Regions from separate parts of the Kribbella sp. NPDC049584 genome, predicted to be linked through region 1. Evidence: predicted binding sites of a transcription regulator. Region 1 holds the regulator's gene; the other holds the start of a gene.
The links. The regulator HrcA, encoded in region 1, represses chaperone genes, less so after heat shock. The targets are predictions, from matches to a motif close to TTGGCACTCGNNNNNNNCGAGTGCCAA.
Positions count from the first base shown of each region.

Region 2: the regulator HrcA is predicted to act here: its motif matches at 6,449-6,475, upstream of groES (co-chaperone GroES).

Region 1 is NZ_JBFAPF010000002.1:333,861-343,502, forward strand. It holds gene AB0J62_RS08345 (NCS1 family nucleobase:cation symporter-1) at 1-1,420, opposite strand, end outside; gene AB0J62_RS08350 (MBL fold metallo-hydrolase) at 1,511-2,281, opposite strand; gene AB0J62_RS08355 (EF-Tu/IF-2/RF-3 family GTPase) at 2,304-2,645, opposite strand; gene AB0J62_RS08360 (ThuA domain-containing protein) at 2,748-3,398, shown strand; gene AB0J62_RS08365 (Gfo/Idh/MocA family oxidoreductase) at 3,383-4,486, shown strand; gene hrcA (heat-inducible transcriptional repressor HrcA) at 4,592-5,614, shown strand; gene dnaJ (molecular chaperone DnaJ) at 5,640-6,782, shown strand; gene AB0J62_RS08380 (16S rRNA (uracil(1498)-N(3))-methyltransferase) at 6,783-7,499, shown strand; gene AB0J62_RS08385 (nuclear transport factor 2 family protein) at 7,496-7,981, opposite strand; gene AB0J62_RS08390 (helix-turn-helix domain-containing protein) at 8,047-8,376, shown strand; gene AB0J62_RS08395 (hypothetical protein) at 8,483-8,911, shown strand; gene AB0J62_RS08400 (hypothetical protein) at 8,911-9,132, shown strand; gene AB0J62_RS08405 (response regulator transcription factor) at 9,156-9,642, shown strand, end outside.
Region 2 is NZ_JBFAPF010000001.1:1,091,954-1,101,595, reverse strand. It holds gene tsaE (tRNA (adenosine(37)-N6)-threonylcarbamoyltransferase complex ATPase subunit type 1 TsaE) at 1-275, shown strand, start outside; gene tsaB (tRNA (adenosine(37)-N6)-threonylcarbamoyltransferase complex dimerization subunit type 1 TsaB) at 277-936, shown strand; gene AB0J62_RS05475 (GNAT family N-acetyltransferase) at 933-1,382, shown strand; gene tsaD (tRNA (adenosine(37)-N6)-threonylcarbamoyltransferase complex transferase subunit TsaD) at 1,375-2,424, shown strand; gene AB0J62_RS05465 (GNAT family N-acetyltransferase) at 2,421-2,867, shown strand; gene AB0J62_RS05460 (alpha/beta hydrolase) at 2,864-3,577, shown strand; gene AB0J62_RS05455 (helix-turn-helix transcriptional regulator) at 3,762-4,559, opposite strand; gene AB0J62_RS05450 (methyltransferase domain-containing protein) at 4,571-5,731, opposite strand; gene AB0J62_RS05445 (peptidoglycan-binding domain-containing protein) at 5,741-6,337, opposite strand; gene groES (co-chaperone GroES) at 6,605-6,901, shown strand; gene groL (chaperonin GroEL) at 7,063-8,682, shown strand; gene AB0J62_RS05430 (GNAT family N-acetyltransferase) at 8,755-9,204, shown strand; gene AB0J62_RS05425 (TetR/AcrR family transcriptional regulator) at 9,218-9,642, shown strand, end outside.

The DNA of each region.
Region 1 (9,642 bases):
GCGGCTTGAGGAACGGGATCAGGCCGTCCTGCGGGAACGGGCCGGCGCCCGGGTTCGAGTACGCGCCTCCGACCGCGAGCAGTGAGCCGAGGAGGGTCGCGACGACACCGCGCCAGTTCCAGCCGGCGGAGTACCAGTAGCGGCCGTTCGGTTGGTACAGATCCGCGAGGAACAGGTTGGTGCGGTCGATCAGCCAGTACCCCGCGATCAGCACACCGGCCACCGAGGCGAGCAGACCGCCGTAGAACGACAGCCAGACGAAGATGTAGATCGACGGGTCCGAGATCAGCCGCCACGGCTGGATCACGATGCCGATCACGCCGGTCACCAGACCCGCGGTCCGGAAGTTCAGCCAGCGCGGCAACGCGTTCGCGAAGTCGTACGACGGACTCACCACGTTGGCCGCGACGTTGCAGGACATCGTCGCGAGGATCGCCATGATCAGGCCGATCGTGACGATCACCGGGTTCTCGAACCGGCGGGTGAGCTCGACCGGGTCCCAGATGGCCGAGCCGTACAGCACGACAGTGCCGGAGGTGGTGATGATCGAGACCAGTGCGATGAACGACATCGTCGTCGGCAGCCCGATGATCTGTCCCCAGACCTGTTGCCGCTGGCCCTTTCCGAACCGGGTGAAGTCCGGCATGTTCAGCGACAGCGTGGCCCAGAACGCGATCATGCCCATCAGCGACGGCGCGAAGATCTTCCAGAAGTCGGCGTCCCAGCCGAGTTTCGACGGCTGCGACAGGATCGGCCCGAAACCGCCGGCCTTGACCAGGATCGCGACCATCAGCGCCACGAACGCGACCGTCACCAGCGGCGCCGCCCAGTTCTCGAACCGGCGCAGACCCTCGATACCGCGGAAGATCAGCACCATCTGCAGCACCCAGAAGAACGCGAAGCTCAGCCACATCGTCCATGGGTGGCCGCCGATCGCCGACGCGTTCAGCCAACCCTTGCCGAACAGTTCGCCGACGATGACGTAGATCGCCTGGCCGCCGATCCAGGTCTGGATCCCGAACCAGCCGCAGGCGATGAACGCCCGCAGCAGCGCCGGGAAGTTCGCACCGCGGACGCCGTAGAACGCCCGCGCGAACACCGGGAACGGGATGCCGTACTTCGTTCCGGCGTGACTGTTCAGCAGCAGCGGCACGAGCACGATCAGGTTCCCCAGCGTGATCGTGAGGAACGCCTGCAGCCAGTTCATCCCGATCGCGACCAGCCCGGAGGCGAGCAGGTAGCTGGGGATGTTGTGCGCCATCCCCATCCACAACGCCGCGTAGTTGTACGTCGTCCAGGTCCGCTCGGGCAACCGGGTCGGCGCGAGTTCGGCGTTCGCGTACGGACTGTTCGCCAGCGCGTCGGGATCGGTCAGTTCGACTCGTCCATCGGAGTGAACAGTCTGCTCAAGAGTGGCCACAGGTCCCACCTCATCCGGGTCGGGCGATGTCCGTTCCGAACAAGTTGCGCGACGAGATGACGTCGTGTCAACGGACAACTACCCGAAAGGTCATCCCGGGCCGAGAAGCGGCAGGCTCGGCCGTTGCGGCGTGCCCAAGGCCTGGTAGCCGCGGCGGATCGCGTCCTGGAGTTTCTCGACCGGCCACGGCCAGTCCTCGGTGTGCTCGAGCGCAGCGTCGAGCGGCGTACCGGCGTGGTGCAGCGTCGAGATCGTGTTGGCGACTCTGCCGAGCTCGATCGCCTGGTCGCGGGCGAACTCGATGTCGACGACGGCGCCGTGCCCGGGAACGATCTTGGTTGCCGCGGTCATCATCCCGACCGCGGCCTCGATCGTGTCCGGCCACTCGAGCGGGAACGAGTCCTCGCCGTACGACGGGGGCGCCGACTCCTCGATCAGATCGCCGACGAAGACCACATCCACATCCGGTACGACGACGACCGTGTCGCCGGACGTGTGCGCGTTGCCGACGTACAAGAGCTCGACGCGACGGTCGCCGAGGTCGATCACCTTGGCGGCGGCGAACGTCGTACCGGCGAGGTTCTCTTCGGCCGCGGCGTTCTCGTGCAGGTAGACGGTGGCGTCGGTGAAGACGCTGTTGCCGGCGACGTGGTCGAAGTGTGCGTGGGTGTTGACAACCCAGCGGACGGGCAGGTCGGTCAGCTCGCGGATGTGTTCACGCAACTGCTCGGCCTCTTCGGTGGTGGCGCGGGTGTCGATCACCAGAGCGCCTTCGGATCCGACGACCAGGCCGACGTTCAGGTCCCATTCGTCGTACCGCCGAACCCAGGTGCGATCGCCGATCTCGGTCCACTCACTCATGGCTCCGACACTACTTGCCGATTTACTTGCTCAGTACGTCGCCCTTGATGACCTGGTCGCGCTGGATGCCGCGGAGCAGCAGGCCGACGTTGTCGCCGGCCTTCGCGGTCTTGACGATCTTGCGGAACATCTCGACGCCGGTGACCTCGACCTGCAGGATCGGCTGCCCGGCACGGCTGAGCAGCACCTGCTCACCGACCGACACCGTGCCGGCCTGGACCCGGCCGGTCACCACTGTGCCGCGCCCAGTGATCGAGAACACATCCTCGACCGTCATCCCGAACGACCCGACCGGCAAGGTGTCCTGCGGCCGCGGCGCTCCAGGGAAGCTCGGAGCGTCCTTCTTCCAGAACTTCCAGCTCATCCTGTGAGCCTAGGGCACGCCCGGTGTTGGCAACCCTTCTCCAGGGACTTAGGCTCGCAAGTGTTCCGATCGGAACGTCGAAACTTTCGAAGGGTGGTCGGTGTGACGACACGACGTGCTGTGGTGGTCCGAGGTGGCTGGGAAGGGCACTCCCCGGTCGAGGCGACCGACCTGTTCATCCCGTTCCTGAAGGAGAACGGTTACGAGGTCACGGTCTCCGACACGACCGCGAGCTACCTCGAGCTCGACGGCGTCGACCTCGTCGTGCAGTGCGTGACGATGAGCGAGATCGAGGACGACCACTTCAAGGGTCTGGAGGCGGCGATCCGGCGCGGCACCGGGTTCGCCGGCTGGCATGGCGGGATCGCGGACTCGTTCCGCAAGAACGTCGACTACAGCTTCATCACCGGCGGGCAGTTCATCTCGCACCCGCACGGCTTCACCGATTACCGGGTCGACATCGTGCCTGAGAAGGCCGACCACCCGATCGTCCAGGGCATCGAGCACTTCGACGTGCACACCGAGCAGTACTACGTGCACTACGACCCGACCAACAACGTGCTCGCGACGACGACGTTCGAGTCGCACCCGGACTACCCGTGGATCGAGGGCGCGGTGATGCCGGCGGTCTGGACCCGCACCTGGGGTGAGGGCAAGGTCTTCGTCTGCACGGTCGGCCACAAGCTGGACGACCTGGAGACGCCCGAGGTACGCACGATCATCGAGCGGGGGCTGCTGTGGGCGAGCAAGTGACCAACATCGGCATCGTCGGCACCGGAGTCATCTCCGGCACGTACCTCGACCACCTGGGCAAGCTGCCTGGTGTCGACGTGGTCGCTGTGGCCGACCTGGACCGTAGCCGCGCCGAAGCGATCGCGGACCAGCACGAGGGCATCCGCGCACTCACCCCGGACGAGCTGTACGCCGCGGACGACGTCGAGATCGTGCTCAACCTGACCATTCCGGCGGCGCACGCTCCGGTGCACCAGGCCGCGATGGAAGCCGGCAAGCACGTGTACGGCGAGAAGCCGCTGGCCGCGGACCGCACCGCCGCCGAGCCGCTGCTCAAGTACGCCGCCGCCAACAACCTCCGCGTCGGCTGCGCACCGGACACCGTGCTCGGCACCGGGACCCAGACCGCTCGCGCGGTGATCGACCGCGGCGACATCGGCGTACCGCATGCTGCCTTCGCGGCCTTCACCACACCGGGCCACGAGCTGTGGCACCCGGCGCCGGAGTTCTACTACCAGCCGGGTGGCGGCCCGGTCCTCGACATGGGGCCGTACTACGTGACCAGTCTGGTCACCCTGCTCGGTCCGGTACGCCGGGTCACCGCGCGAGCTGGTCAGTCGAAGCAGGAGCGCAAGGTCCACACCGGTCCGCGGGCTGGTACGACGTTCCCGGTCGAGGTGCCCACGCACGTCACGGGCGTGCTGGAGCACGAGTCCGGTGCGCTGACCACGGTGTTGATGTCGTTCGACGTCTGGGCCGCCCGGCTGCCGCGGATCGAAGTACACGGGACCGAGGGCAGCCTGTCGGTGCCTGACCCGAATGGCTTCGACGGCACGGTCGAGATCGCCACGGCGGCGCAGCGCGAGTGGACCGAGGTCCCCGTCGCCGGTGGGTATGCCGGTGCTGGTCGGGGCGTCGGTGTCGCGGACATGGCACGGGCATTGCGTCGCGGTGAGCCACACCGTGCTGACGGAGCGTTGGCCTACCACGTGCTCGACGTACTCGAGTCACTGCTCGATGCGGCGGTCCAGGATCAGCCTGTGGACGTCGCGAGTACGGTCGAGCGGCCTGCCGCCGTACCGTTGGGAGCGTCGCCCGAGACAGCATGAGATCCGCCCCACGCCGCAGCGTGTCCGTGTCGGCTCCCACGGCTCGGTAGACTGGCACTCGGAACTTTCGAGTGCCAAGGTCGATCGAGAAAGGGTGGTGCGCGCGTGCTGGACGACCGCAAGCTGGATGTGCTCCGCGCCATCGTCGAGGACTATGTGGCGACCCATGAGCCGATCGGGTCGAAGGCGCTGGTGGACCGGCACAATCTCGGCGTATCGCCGGCCACGGTCCGCAACGACATGGCCGCGCTGGAGGAGGAGGGGTACATCACCCAGCCGCACACCAGCGCCGGCCGGATCCCGACCGACGCCGGATACCGGCTGTTCGTGGACAAGCTGAGCACGGTCAAGACGTTGTCGGTCGCGGAGAAGAAGGCGATCACGTCGTTCCTGGCCGGTGCGGTGGACCTGGACGACGTCGTCCGCCGTACGGTCCGGCTGCTCGCGCAGATCACCCGCCAGGTCGCGATCGTGCAGTATCCGTCGCTCAACCGGTCGAGCGTGCGGCACATCGAGGTCGTCACGATGAGCCCGCGGCGGCTGTTGCTGGTGCTGATCACCAGCAACGGCCGCGTCGAGCAGCGGATCGTCGAGCACCCGCACGACGTCGACGAGCAGCTGATCGCAGACCTGCGTTCACGACTCAACACCGTCCTGGCCGGGCAGCGGCTGACCGATGCGACCACGTCGCTGGCGGGCGTGCCCGAGCTGTTCGCGCCGGCGGACCGGTCGCTGGTCGCGTCGATCGTCACCACGCTGCTCGAAGCGTTCACCGACGAGGTCGGCGAGCAGCGGATCGCGGTCGGCGGCGCCGCGAACCTGACGCGCTACGGCGATGACTTCGAGCGCAACGTCAAGCCGGTGCTGGAGGCGCTCGAGGAGCACGTCATCCTGCTCCGGCTGCTCGGCGAGGCGACCAACCCGCAGACCCTGACCGTCCGCATCGGTCACGAGAACCCGTTCGAGGAGCTGGCCACCACGTCGGTGGTCGCGACCGGCTACGGGTCCAAGTCGGAGGCGCTGGCCACCCTCGGCATCGTCGGCCCGACCCACATGGACTACCCGAGCACAATGGGCGCGGTGAGGGCTGTCGCGCGCTACGTCAGCCAGATCCTCGCCGAATCCTGATGATGACAACCCCCTGGTCTGGAGTATGAGCACCGATTACTACGCCGTCCTCGGCGTCAGCCGTGACGCGTCAGCGGACGAGATCAAGAAGGCGTACCGCAAGCTGGCACGCCAGTACCACCCGGATGTGAACGACTCCGAGGACGCCCACCAGAAGTTCCAGGAGATCGGGCGCGCGTTCCAGGTGCTCAGTGATCCGCAGAAGCGGCAGATGCACGACCTCGGCGGCGATCCGTTCGCCACCGCGGGCGCCGGGCCTGGTGGTGCCGGGTTCGGGCAGGCGTTCACGTTCACCGACATCATGGACGCGTTCTTCGGCCAGACCGGCGGCGCGACCCGTGGGCCGCGACCGCGGACGCGGCGCGGTCAGGATGCACTGATCCCGCTGCGGATCGACCTGGCCGAGGCGGCCTTCGGTACGACGCGGGAGCTCAAGGTCGACACCGCCGTACTGTGTCCGACCTGTAGCGGGTCCGGCGCTGCTGCCGGGTCCGAGCCGGTCACGTGCGAGATCTGCCACGGACGTGGCGAGGTCACGCACACGCAGCGGTCGTTCCTCGGCGAGGTGCGGACGATGCGCCCGTGCCCGAACTGCCGCGGCTACGGCACCACGATCCCGAGCCCGTGCGTCGAGTGCGCCGGCGACGGACGGGTGCGCTCGCGCCGGACCGTCACCGTGAAGATCCCCGGCGGCGTCGACAGCGGGACCCGGGTGCAGCTGTCCGGCCAGGGCGAGGTCGGCCCCGGCGGCGGACCGGCCGGCGACCTGTACGTCGAGATCGAGGTCGAGCCGCACGACATCTTCACCCGCAACGGCGACGACCTGCACTGCACGGTCACGCTGCCGATGACGGCGGCCGCGCTGGGTACGACGATCGACCTGCCGACCCTCGAGGGCGAGACGACGCCGCTGGAGATCCGGCCGGGTACGCAGTCCGGGACGGGGCTGACGTTGACCGCGCGCGGCGTACCGAGGTTGCGTCACGCGGGCCGCGGCGACCTGATCGTCCAGGTGATCGTCGAGACCCCGACGAAGCTCGACGACGCCCAGGCCGACCTCCTGCGCCAACTGGCGGTCGCCCGCGACGAGGAACGCCCCCAGGGCCAGGTCCAAGCCACCCACAAGGGCGTCTTCGGCCGCCTCCGCGACGCCTTCGGCACCCACTAAATGGGTGTCGCGGTCTTCCACCTGGAAGACCTGTCCGGTGCCGAGCTGACCCTGGATGGTGCAGAGGGGCGGCACGCGGCGGTTGTCCGGCGGATCGGGCGTGGGGAGCGCGTTCGGCTGACGGATGGGCGCGGGGCCTGGGCTGAAGGGCCCGTGGTGGATGCTTCGAAGACTGCGTTGACGGTGGCGGTTGACGAGCGCGGGAGTGCGCCGGCGCCCGCGCCGCGGGTGGTTGTGGTCCAGGCGGTGCCGAAAGGGGAGCGGGCCGAGCTCGCGGTGGAGATGCTGACCGAGGTCGGCGTCGACGTGATCGTGCCGTGGAACGCGGAGCGCAGTCAGTTCCGGGCGAACCCGGAGCGGGTGGAGAAGATGCTCGCGAAATGGCGGGCGTGGGCATTCGAGGCGAGCAAGCAGTCGCGGCGTCCGTGGTTCGCGGAGGTCGCGCCGCTCGCGTCGACGGCCGACGTCGCGGAGTTCGTGGCCGGCGCAGCGCTCCCCGTCGTACTGCACGAAGAGGCAACCGTCCCACTCGCGTCGCTGGACGTCCCGACGTCGGGCGACATCGTCCTCGTCATCGGCCCGGAAGGCGGCATCGCCCCGACCGAGCTCAAGACCTTCGAGGTCGAGCCGGTCCGCCTCGGCGACACTGTCCTCCGCACGTCGACCGCGGGAACAGCCGCAACCGCAGCCCTCCTCGCCCGCTCGCGCTGGACCTAACCTCGGACGGCTTGCTGATAGGCGGCGAGCGCCTCGGCATCGTCGATGCTCCCGTGGTGATGCACCTGCTGCCACACCCCGTCGTACGCGAAGATGCGCGTCGTCCGGATCTGCAACGGCCGTTCACCCAACTCCGGATGCCGGTAGGTCCCGACCTCGCGCCCCGCGAACACCACCGAGCCCTCCAGCCAGTACGTCGCCGCGTCGCCGAACGTCACCTGCACATCCAGCGACCCCGCGAACAGCCGCTGATAGAGCGACCGCACAGCTTCCCGCGACCGCAGGATCCCGCCGATCGGGTTGTTCAACTGCACCAACGGATCATCGGCCCAGCCGGCGACCAGCGTCTCCAGGTCCTTGGTGTTGAGCGCGTAGTAGAACGTCTCCAGCGCCGCCAGCGCACCCTCCCGCCCAGGCAGGCGCGCCTCCTCCGCGCGCGACCGCGCTCCCGGCCCGAATCCGTAGTCGACCAGCTCGATCATCGCGAACCCCTCGCTAGACTGTTAGACAGGAACCGAACATAACTGTACGACAAGGATCGAACACCATGGCCGTCGAGTCAGCCCGCGCCCGCACGCTCAGCCACGTGGATCCGGCCGAGGTGCCGCTGCAGTCGGCCCTGGACGCGCTCGCGGACCCGGTCCGGCGCTCGATCCTGCGCGACCTCGCCACCCACGACGACTGGACCCGCGCCTGCGGCACGTTCGACCTCCCGGTCAAGAAGGCGACCGCCAGCCACCACTTCGCCGTACTGCGTTCCGCCGGCCTGATCGAACAACGCGACGAAGGCGCCCGTCGTCTCAACCGCCTCCGCCGCGAGGAGTTCGACCGGTCCTTCCCCGGCTTGCTGTCCGCCACCATCGACCGCGCGGACTGACGAACTCTTACAAACCCCGAACACTGCCCCGAACCTCCTCGAACGCCTGCCGGGGAGAGTTGTTCTCGTCAGCATCACAAGCACGAACGAGAACGAGGAGCAGAACATGCGCAGGTCTGTGCGCGGCGCGATCGCGGCCGGTACGTCGGCCGTCGTCCTGGTGGGCGGACTCGTCGGGAGTACGACGATCGCCGCGGCCGATCCGACCCCGACCCCGTCGCCCTCGGCGGGTACGTCGTACAAGCCGGTCACGCTGAGCCCCGAGGAGTCGCAGAAGCTGTGCGCGGAGCGGCTGCCGAAGATGATCGCGCGGCGCGACAAGCTGGCGCAGCGGATCAACGGTGGCGCCGACGTGAAGGGTTCGATCGCGTGGCTCAAGGCGCGCGCGGCCAAGCAGAAGGCGGACGGCCACGACAAGGTGGCCGCGCGACTCGAGAAGCGGGCCGAGCGCCGCTCGGAGCGGCTGAAGCAGCTCGGCACGGTGAAGACCAAACTCGAGGCCTTCAAGACCGAGCACTGCCAGGCGGCCAAGTGATGCGTAAGGCGCTGGCCGTGCTGCTCGGTACCGCGTGTCTCGGCCTCGGACTGTCCGCCTGCGGCAGCTCGGGGGACAGGCACGGCAACCAGCCCGGTGGGCAGGGCACCGGTCCTGCTCCGGCGACCCAACAGGTGGGGTCGCCGGAGCAGGAGCTGGATCAGATCGGGTCTACCCTGGACGCGATCGATCGCGAACTGGCCGGGGACGACGCACCCTGACCGAGAGTCTCCAGGAGCAGAGGATGGCCGCAGCCGGCCGCGGGCTGGTTCTGGTGGTGGAGGACGAGGCGGCGATCGCCGAGGTGATCGAGCTGTACCTGCGCCGGGACGGTTTCGACGTCCGGCTCGAGTCCGACGGCGAGGCAGCTCTCGCCGCGTGGCGCCGCTTGCACCCGGTCGCGGTGGTCCTCGACATCGGTCTCCCGGGACGCGACGGCGCGGACGTCTGCCGGACGATGCGCGCGACGGGGGACTGGACGCCGGTCCTGTTCGTCACCGCCAGGGACGATGAAGTCGATCGTCTGCTGGGGCTGGAACTCGGCGCGGACGACTACATCACCAAGCCGTTCAGCCCGCGGGAGCTCGCCGCCCGCGTCCGGACCGTCCTGCGGCGCACGGCAGGCGGTGTTCCGGCGGCGGGCGAGGTGCTCTCGGTGGGTCTGGTGCGGGTCGATATCGGTCGCCGCCGGGCCTGGGCGGGTGAGACCGAGGTGAGCTTGACGTCGACCG
Region 2 (9,642 bases), on a different contig from region 1:
TGTCCGGCGGGCCCGCGTTGGTGCACGTTGACGCCTACCGGCTCGGCGGATTCGCCGAGTTGGACGACCTGGATCTGGACGCGAGTCTGGAGGATGCGGTCACGGTGGTCGAATGGGGCCATGGCATCGCCGAGCCGTTGGCACAGGACCGCATCGAGATCGTGATCACCCGCGGAGACGACGACACCGACGAGACGCGGGCGTTGCGGATCACGCCTGTGGGTTCGCGCTGGGCGGCGTCCGGCGTACGGGTGTCTGTACTGGAGAAGAACTGACATGTTGCTTGCCTTTGACACCTCGAGCGCCGCGGTGACGGTCGCGCTGGCCACGCCGACTGGCGAGATCGTTGCCTCGTCGACGACCGTGGACGCGCTGCGCCATGGGGAGCTGCTTGCGCCTGCGATCGCGGCGGCCTTGGAATCCGTGGGCATCACACCGCGCGACCTGACCGGGATTGCCGTCGGCGTCGGTCCGGGTCCGTTCACCGGGTTGCGGGTCGGACTGGTGACTGCGCGGACGATGGGTGAGGTTCTCGGCATCGAGGTCTCCGGCGTCTGCAGCCTGGACATCCTCGCGCGGCAGTCCTCGTTGTCGTTGCCGGTCGCGGTCGCGACGGATGCGCGCCGCAAGGAGATCTACTGGGCGCTCTACGACGGCCCGGCTGCGGACGGCAGTCGTCGTCGGCTGGAGGGACCCGCGGTCGACAAGCCGGCCGAGGTCGCGCACGTGCTGTCCGGTCTGCCGGTGATCGGTCGCGGAGCAGTGCTGTACGGCGACGTGCTGGGCGTGGCGGATGCCGACGTCGCGGAGTACCCGTCGGCCGACGTGCTCGCGACGGGCGTGGCGACCCGGACGCTCGAGGTCGTGGCTCCGGAGCCGCTGTACCTGCGCCGGCCGGACGTGACGATGTCTGCCGGGCCCAAGAGCGTGCTGTGAGACCTGCGATCAGAGCGGCTCGCGCGGACGATCAACCTGCGCTGGTCGCGTTGGACGAGCTGTGCTTCGGCCCGGAGGCCTGGAGTACGGTCGGCTGGTCGGACGAGTTCGAGCGGTTGTCCGAGGACCGGGTGATCCTGGTCGCGGACGAAGGCGCTGTCGTCGGGTACGTCGTGCTGCTGTTGCCGCCCGTGGTCGAGGACGTGGTCGAGGTACTGCGGATCGCGGTCGCCCCGGACGAGCGGCGGACCGGAATCGGCGGGCAGCTGATGACGGCGGCCCTGGAGCGTTGTGCGGGGCGGACGGTTCTACTGGAAGTTGCCTTAAGCAATGAATCGGCGCGGGGCCTGTACGCGGGCTTCGGGTTCGAGGAGATCAGCCGGCGGCGTGGGTACTACGGTGACGGCGAGGATGCGGTGATCATGCGGTGGAGGATCGATGAGTGAGCCCCTGATCCTGGGGATCGAGACGTCGTGCGACGAGACCGGTGTCGGGATCGTGCGCGGGCAGACGCTGCTCGCCGACGCGATCGCGTCGAGTGTCGAGGAGCACGCCCGGTTCGGTGGCGTCGTACCGGAGGTGGCCAGTCGTGCGCATCTCGAGGCGATGGTGCCGACGATCCGGCGAGCGTGCGAGACGGCCGGCATCAAGCCGACCGACGTCGACGCGGTCGCCGTGACCAGCGGACCCGGTCTCGCCGGCGCGCTGCTCGTCGGAGTCGCCGCCGCGAAGGGTCTGGCGCTGTCGCTCGACAAGCCGCTGTACGGCGTGAACCACCTGGCGGCGCATGTCGCCGTCGACACCTTGGAGCACGGTGACCTGCCGAAGGGCTGCGTCGCGATGCTGGTGTCCGGTGGGCACTCGTCGCTGCTGTCGGTCGAGGACATCACCGACGGTGTGGTGCCGATGGGCAGCACCATCGACGACGCGGCGGGTGAGGCGTTCGACAAGGTCGCACGCGTGCTCGGGCTGCCGTTCCCCGGTGGCCCGTACATCGACAAGGCGGCGCGTGATGGCGGAGACCGGCTGTACGTGACCTTCCCGCGCGGGCTGACGTCGCAGCGCGATCTCGAGCGGCACCGGTTCGACTTCTCGTTCTCCGGTTTGAAGACCGCGGTCGCGCGCTGGGTCGAGGCGCGGCGGCGCGACGGTGAGGACGTGCCGGTGAACCATGTCGCGGCGGCCTTCCAGGAGGCGGTCTGCGACGTCCTGACCCGCAAGGCGATCGACGCGTGCAAGGACCGCGGTTTCGAGCACCTGCTGATCGGCGGCGGCGTCGCGGCGAACTCACGACTGCGTTCGATGGCAGAGGAGCGCGCGTCCGCGGCGGGGATCGCCGTACGGGTGCCGCGGCCGGGCCTGTGCACCGACAACGGCGCGATGGTCGCCGCGCTGGGCTCGGAGCTCGTCCGGGCCGGGAGGGCCCCGTCGCCGCTGGATCTTCCGGCTGACTCGTCGATGCCGATCACGGAGGTGCTGAACAAGTGAAGTGGACCGGGCCGGACGGCTTCGAGGCCGACGACGACGCGGAGCGCATCGACGCCGGCGTGGTGCAAGGCTTCCTGAGTACGTCGTACTGGGCGGCCGGGATCCCGCGCGAGATCGTGGAGAAGGCGATCGCGGGCTCCCTGAACCTCGGCGTGTACGACGCGGACGGCGCGATGGTCGCGTACGCGCGCATGGTGACGGACCGGGCCACGTTCGCGTGGCTGGCTGATGTCTTTGTCCTGGAATCGCACCGCGGGCACGGGCTAGGACGGTTCGTCGTGTCGACCTTGCTTGATCATCCCGAGCTGAAGGGCCTGCGGCAGGTGCTGCTGGCAACCGCCGACGCGCATGAGCTCTACCGTTCGTACGGCTTCACCGAGACCCCGCCCGGGCGGATGATGTCCATCCGGCAGGACCCGACCGAGCTGTACGCGCAGCCGTGAGGAGTCCGGGTGTCGATCTCGTCCGGCACCCGGCTGGGGCGACCGATCTCGTGCTGCTCGCGCACGGCGGGCAGGAACATTCACAGGCCGACCCGAACCTGTGGCGGCCCGCGCTCCTGCGGATGTGGCCCTTCGCGTCGGTCGCGCGTTCGGCCGCACCGGACGCTGCCGTGGGGTTCCTGCGGTACCGCTTCCGGGGGTGGAACGACGGCGGTGATGCTGCTCTCGATCTGCGGTCCGTGCTGGACGAGCTGCCGGCGGTGGTCTCGAGGGTGTTGCTGATCGGGCATTCCATGGGTGGGCGTGCGGTTGTCGCCGCCGGCGATCATCCGCGGGTCGCGGGTGTGCTCGCGCTGGCGCCCTGGCTGCCGGTCGGCGAACCGCTCGTCGCGGTTCGGGTGCCTGTCACGTTCGTCCATGGCACCGATGACACGGTCACCGATCCGGCCGGTACGACGGCGTACGCCGAGCGGCTACGGGCGGCAGGGGCGGCGGTGACGACGTATTCGCTCGTGGGGGAAGGGCATGCGATGCTGCGGCGCCCGAAGGACTGGAATCGCTTGGTCGCCGACTTCGTCAGGCAGACGCCGACCGGGGGTGGCAGCGAGCAACTGCCGGCGGTCGATGCCCAGGTGGCGTCGGCGATCGGCGGCATTGCGCTGGCGCGCCTCCGGTTGCCGGTGAAGGAACGGTTCCGCGTGGCGCAATAGGGCGCACCCGGCGTGGTTGCAGAGGCCCGGGGGTGACGCGCACCGCTTGCTCCCCAGGCGAACGGTCAGCGGCCAACCGGTTCTCACGCCAGCCTCCCGCACCCAGGTGAATCACTGTTGAACTGTTAGTGGCGGGCCTCCGGGTGAGTGCAGCAGCGGACGCAGCACCTCGCCCGCCGGCTTGTCACCCGGAGACCCGCTCGCGAGATCGATCATATGTTCGAATATGCGTCGAACGCAAGTGCCGTCCCGGAGTTGTTCCGACGACGGCCGCGAACGCCGCGATGAAGCCGCTCGGGTTCGCCCAGCCGCAGGCATGCGCGACGTACGTCGTGTCGTGGCCGTCCGCCAGCAGGACGAGGGCGTGGTAGATCCGCAGCTGCGTGCGCCATTCGTAGTACGTCATGCCGAGTTCGTCGCGGAACAGGCGGCTGAGGGTCCGGGCGCCGGCGCCGGCCCGGCGTCCGAGCTCGGCGAGTGAGGTGTTGTCCGCGGGGTTCTCGCGGAGGTGCTGAGCGATCGTGCGCAGACGATCGTCGCGGGGTTCCGGTAGGTGCAGCGGTTGTTCGGTCGCTTCGTGGAGCTCGTCGACGAGGACCCGCTGGAGTCGTGCGCGGGCAGCGTCGTCGAGGTGGCGGCTGGTGAGGGCGAGCAGCACTTCGCGGGCGAGTCCGGATGCGAGGAACACTGCGGGGCGGTCGGGGATGCGCCGGGCCAGCGCGGCCGGCAGGAACACGATGCGCATGTCGGTCTCGCCGTGCGCGCGGTGCTGGTGTGTGAATCCGGCCGGCGTCCACGCGACGCGGTTGGCGGGAACGATCGACGTACCCCGATCGGTTTGCACGGACAGCACGCCGCGGGCGGCGTACACCAGATGTCCTTCTTCGTGCGTCTGCACCGAGCTTGTGCCGCCGGACGCCCATTCGTGCGCGCCAGCAGACGGAAAGAGTTCCGAACGGAGCGGCTGGCCGTCATCGGGCATAGCTGAGGATTCTATCGGCTGTCGGCCAGTCTGCGGCAGGAGTACGCGACCGCGTCCCGGCCGATCCGGGTGATGATCAGCGTCGCCGACGCGGAGCCCTTCGGAGCGAGCCTCTTCCGTAGCTGCGCCGGGTCGAGATCCACACCGCGTTTCTTGATCTCCAACGTCCCGATGTCCTGGCTGCGAACCCACGAGCGCAGCGCTTTCTCCTTGTAGGGCAGCTCTTCCACCACCTCGTACGCCGACGCGAGCGGAGTCGCGACGTGCTTCGCTGCGGTGACGTAGGCGATGCGCGGATCCAGCAGCCAGCCGTCGACCGCTGCAGCGACGGCGGTGACCAGACCGGCTCGTACGACCGCACCATCCGGCTCGTAGATGTACTGACCGACCGGGCCGACCTCAGCGTCCGGTGCATCCGTGACGGTCGCCTCGCTCGGCAGCAGAGTCGCCCGTCGCGGGGTGCTGCTGGAGAGTTGGCCGGACCACAGTGCGGCCTCCTTCACCTCGCCGGAGTCGCTGATCCACTCCGCCTCAACACCGGCGGGGATCGCGTCGTGCGGGATGCCGGGGGCCACCTTCACGCAGGCAGTGCGCTGCAGCAACTCCAGCACGAACGTCCACGGCGGCGAATAGGCGTTGTGATCGAACACCCGTCGCCCGTCCGCCCGTCGAGCCGGGTCCGCGAACACCACGTCGTACGGCGTGAGGTCGGTCGACTCGGCCTCACCTACGCGTACCTCACCGGCGAGGCCGAGGGCGGCCAGGTTGGCACGGGCGGTGGCTGCGGTCTCGGGATCACGTTCGACACCAGTCACCCGGAGGCCGGCGCGTGCGGCGCTGATGAGGTCACCGCCGATCCCACAGCCGAGGTCCACCATGCTGGCGCCGGGCATGGTGGCTGCAAGGCGTGCGGCGCGGTGGGCGCCGACAGCGGTCCGTGTGGACTGCTCCAGACCGTCAGGGGTGAAGTACATGTGCTCAGCGTCCGGACCGAACTTGGCGACCGCCCGGTGCCGCAGTGCGGCCTGCGTGACGGCACCAGTCACGAGCGTCGCGTCGTACCGGCGTCGGAGCTTCTCGACCAACTGCAGCTCACTACCAGGCTTGTACTCCGCACACGCCGCCGCGAGCACCTCGGCGCCCGGCCCGTCGAGCAACGCCGTGACTGTCACCCGGCAACTCTAGAGGGGGCTGGAACAGCTCCTGCTCCAGCTTCGCGTTGCCATCGAGTAGAGGCGCCAGTTCATCGCCGAGCGCGTCTTCGGGCCGTAGATGCCGTCGACGACCAGGTGGTGCTTGCGCTGGACCGTCTTGATCGCCGCGCGGGTATTACTGCCGTAGATGCCGTCCACGGCCAGCTTGGTGCCGTAGCAGAAGTTGAGGTTGCGCTGGAGGACCTGGATGGCGGTGTCCGGGTCGCCGTATCGGTTGGAGCCGCGGTACGGGTCGTCGCCGTACATGAGGTTGCAGGTGGTGCTGGTGCTGGCATAGATCGACGGCATCGGGATGCCCCAGCTGCGGTTGACCGGGACGAGCCGGGCGGACCGGCACTGCGGCAGGGCGGCAGCCGCCTTGAGTTCGGCCGCGGTGGCGTCGTGGGAGAACTTCTGGTCGGAGGGCACCTTCGGTGCCGGAGCGGCCGCAGGTGCTGCCGCGGCCGGTGACTCGTGCTTCGACGCATTGGCGGCAACAGCTCCGACCGCGACCGCGGCAACGGCGGCCAGGAGTGCGATCGTCCGGGGGGACAGCTTGGGCAGTGCCGGCACTCTGAACGCCATGGCTCCTCCTCGCACCCGTTCTGACGCAACGGTCGCACGAACGCCCGGTCCTTGACCACTGGCTGTGGCCGGGCGCTTACCGGTCACCGATTGCCTCAGGGTGAGAATCCTTTGGCACTCGAGTTGACCGAGTGCTAATCGCGGCCTAGATTCGGTGTTGGCACTCTCTGTGTGAGGGTGCCAGCGGTCCGGCCCTTGACCCCCGCGACGGCAGGGGAGCGCGACCACCATGAACCAGACAAGCAAATCGACCGTGGAGGTCAGCAAGTGTCGGTCACGATCAAGCCGCTCGAGGACCGTGTCCTCGTCGCGCCGCTCGAAGCCGAGCAGACCACGAAGTCCGGCCTGGTGATCCCGGACACCGCCAAGGAGAAGCCGCAGGAGGGCGAGATCCTCGCCGTCGGCCCGGGCCGGATCGACGACAACGGCAACCGCGTCCCGCTGGACGTCAGCGTCGGCGACAAGGTCATCTACTCCAAGTACGGCGGCACCGAGGTCAAGTACGACGGCCAGGACTACCTGATCCTGGGCGCCCGCGACATCCTCGCAGTCGTCAGCAAGTGACGGCCGCTCGCTGTTTCTGACCGACACCGCCCTGGTGCCCTCCGGCGCCGGGGCGGAGTCGGTTCGGACCCGACCGGGGCGGTGGGGCGGGTTCGCCTACCGCACAGCGATGGTCTGTGCCTGCAACGAACTAGCGATTTCAGAGAGGGACTGGATTTTTCATGCCGAAGATCCTCGAGTTCGACGAGAACGCTCGGCGCGCGCTGGAGCGCGGCGTCGACAAGCTCGCGAACACGGTGAAGGTGACGCTGGGCCCGAAGGGCCGCTACGTCGTCCTGGACAAGAAGTGGGGCGCCCCGACCATCACCAACGACGGTGTCACCGTCGCGCGTGAGGTCGAGCTGGACGACCCGTTCGAGAACCTTGGTGCGCAGCTGACCAAGGAGGTCGCCACCAAGACCAACGACATCGCCGGTGACGGCACCACCACCGCGACGGTGCTGGCGCAGGCACTGGTGCACGAGGGCCTGCGGGCGGTCGCCGCCGGCGCCAACCCGATGGGCCTCAAGCGCGGCATCGAGGCGGCCGTCGAGGCCATCTCCGCCAGGCTGGTCGACACCGCCCGCGCGGTCGACGACAAGGGCGACATGGCCCACGTCGCGACGATCTCCGCGCGTGACGCCGAGATCGGGACGCTGATCGCGGACGCGTTCGACAAGGTCGGCAAGGACGGTGTGATCACCGTCGAGGAGTCGAACACCTTCGGAACCGAGCTCGAGTTCACCGAGGGTATGCAGTTCGACAAGGGCTACATCTCGCCGTACTTCATCACCGACGCCGAGGCCGGCGAAGCGGTGCTGGAGGACCCGTACATCCTGATCCACCAGGGCAAGATCTCCGCGATCGCGGACCTGCTGCCGCTGCTGGAGAAGGTCGTGCAGTCCGGCAAGACGCTGCTGATCATCGCCGAGGACGTCGAGGCCGAGGCCCTGTCCACCCTCGTGGTGAACAAGATCCGCGGCAACTTCACCTCGGTCGCCGTCAAGGCGCCGGGCTTCGGTGACCGCCGCAAGGCGATGCTGGAGGACCTGGCCGCGCTCACCGGCGCGCAGGTCGTGGCCCCGGAGGTCGGCCTCAAGCTCGACCAGGTCGGTCTGGAGGTGCTCGGTACGGCGCGCCGCATCGTGGTCACCAAGGACAACACGACCGTCGTCGAAGGTGCCGGCAAGACCGAGGACATCGAGGGCCGGGTCAACCAGATCAAGTCCGAGATCGAGCGCACCGACTCCGACTGGGACCGCGAGAAGCTGCAGGAGCGGCTGGCCAAGCTGGCCGGCGGCGTCTGCGTGATCAAGGTCGGCGCGGCCACCGAGGTCGAGCTGAAGGAGAAGAAGCACCGGATCGAGGACGCCGTGTCCGCGACCCGGGCCGCGATCGAGGAGGGCATCGTCGCCGGCGGCGGCTCCGCTCTCGTGCACGCGGCCACCGTGCTGGACAAGGACCTCGAGCTCGACGGTGACGAGGCCACCGGTGTCCGGATCGTCCGCAAGGCGGTCGTCGAGCCGCTGCGCTGGATCGCCGAGAACGGCGGCTACGAGGGCTACGTCGTGGTTGCCAAGGTCTCCGAGCTGGAGCCGGGCTTCGGCTTCAACGCGGCCTCCGGCGAGTACGGCGACCTGCTCGGCAGCGGCGTGCTGGACCCGGTCAAGGTGACCCGGTCCGCGCTCGCCAACGCCGGCTCGATCGCCGCGCTGCTGCTGACCACCGAGACGCTGGTGGTCGACAAGCCCGAGGACGAGGAGCCCGCGGCGGCCGGTCACGGCCACGGCCACGGTCACTGATTCCTCGCAGTACGCGTAGTACCCCAGCACCGCCCGGCAGGTCATCTGCCGGGCGGTGCTTTTATGTGGCCTGTGCTGATTCGAGAGCGTGGCGACGAAGACCTGCCCGTGTGCGTCGAGATCCTGCGCGAGGTCCACGAGCGAGCCGGCTACCCGATCAACTGGCCCGCGGACCCAGCAGCGTGGTTGACCCCGAAGGATGCCGTCGGCATCTGGGTAGCGGTCGACGCCGAACAGGTCGTCGGGCACGTCGTCCTCACCGCCGCCGGGGCGGGCGCCGAGGTCGAGCGCCTGTTCGTCGATCCGAAGGCAACCGGCCGCGGCATCGGCCGCCAGCTCCTCCAGCGCTGCGTCACCGCTGCGGGCGCAGCCAACCGCGAGCTCGCCCTCGAGGTGGTGGACAACCGCGGCGCAGCAGTGCACCTTTACCGCAACGCCGGCTGGCGGGAGACCGGCCGTACTCCTATTGACTGGGGCGGCGCCCACGCGACCGAGCTGATCCGGTTCACCGCCCCGACGTGAGAGGCTCTCACTGATGGCCGGGCCACGGGAGCGGTATCGCGCTCAGGTGCGCGAGGAGGTGAAGCAGCACGCCTGGCTGCAGATCGCCGAGGCAGGGGTCTCCGCCCTGTCCCTGAACGCGATCGCCAAGCAGATGGGCGTCAGCGGGCCGGCGCTCTACCGGTACTTCGCGAACCGCGACGATCTCGTCACCGCCCTGATCCGCGACGCGTACCGCAGCCTCGCCGACACGGTCAGCTCGGCGTACGACGGAGGGGCGGACGCGGTCGCACTGGCTCAGGTCATCCGCAACTGGGCGCTCGCCGACCCGCAGCGGTACCTGCTGATCTACGGGACGCCCGTGCCTGGCTACCACCCGCCGGACGACACCAGGGCGATCTCCGACGAGATCATGGCCGTGCTGGTCGAGGCCGTCGGACCGGACCGGGCAGTCTCGTT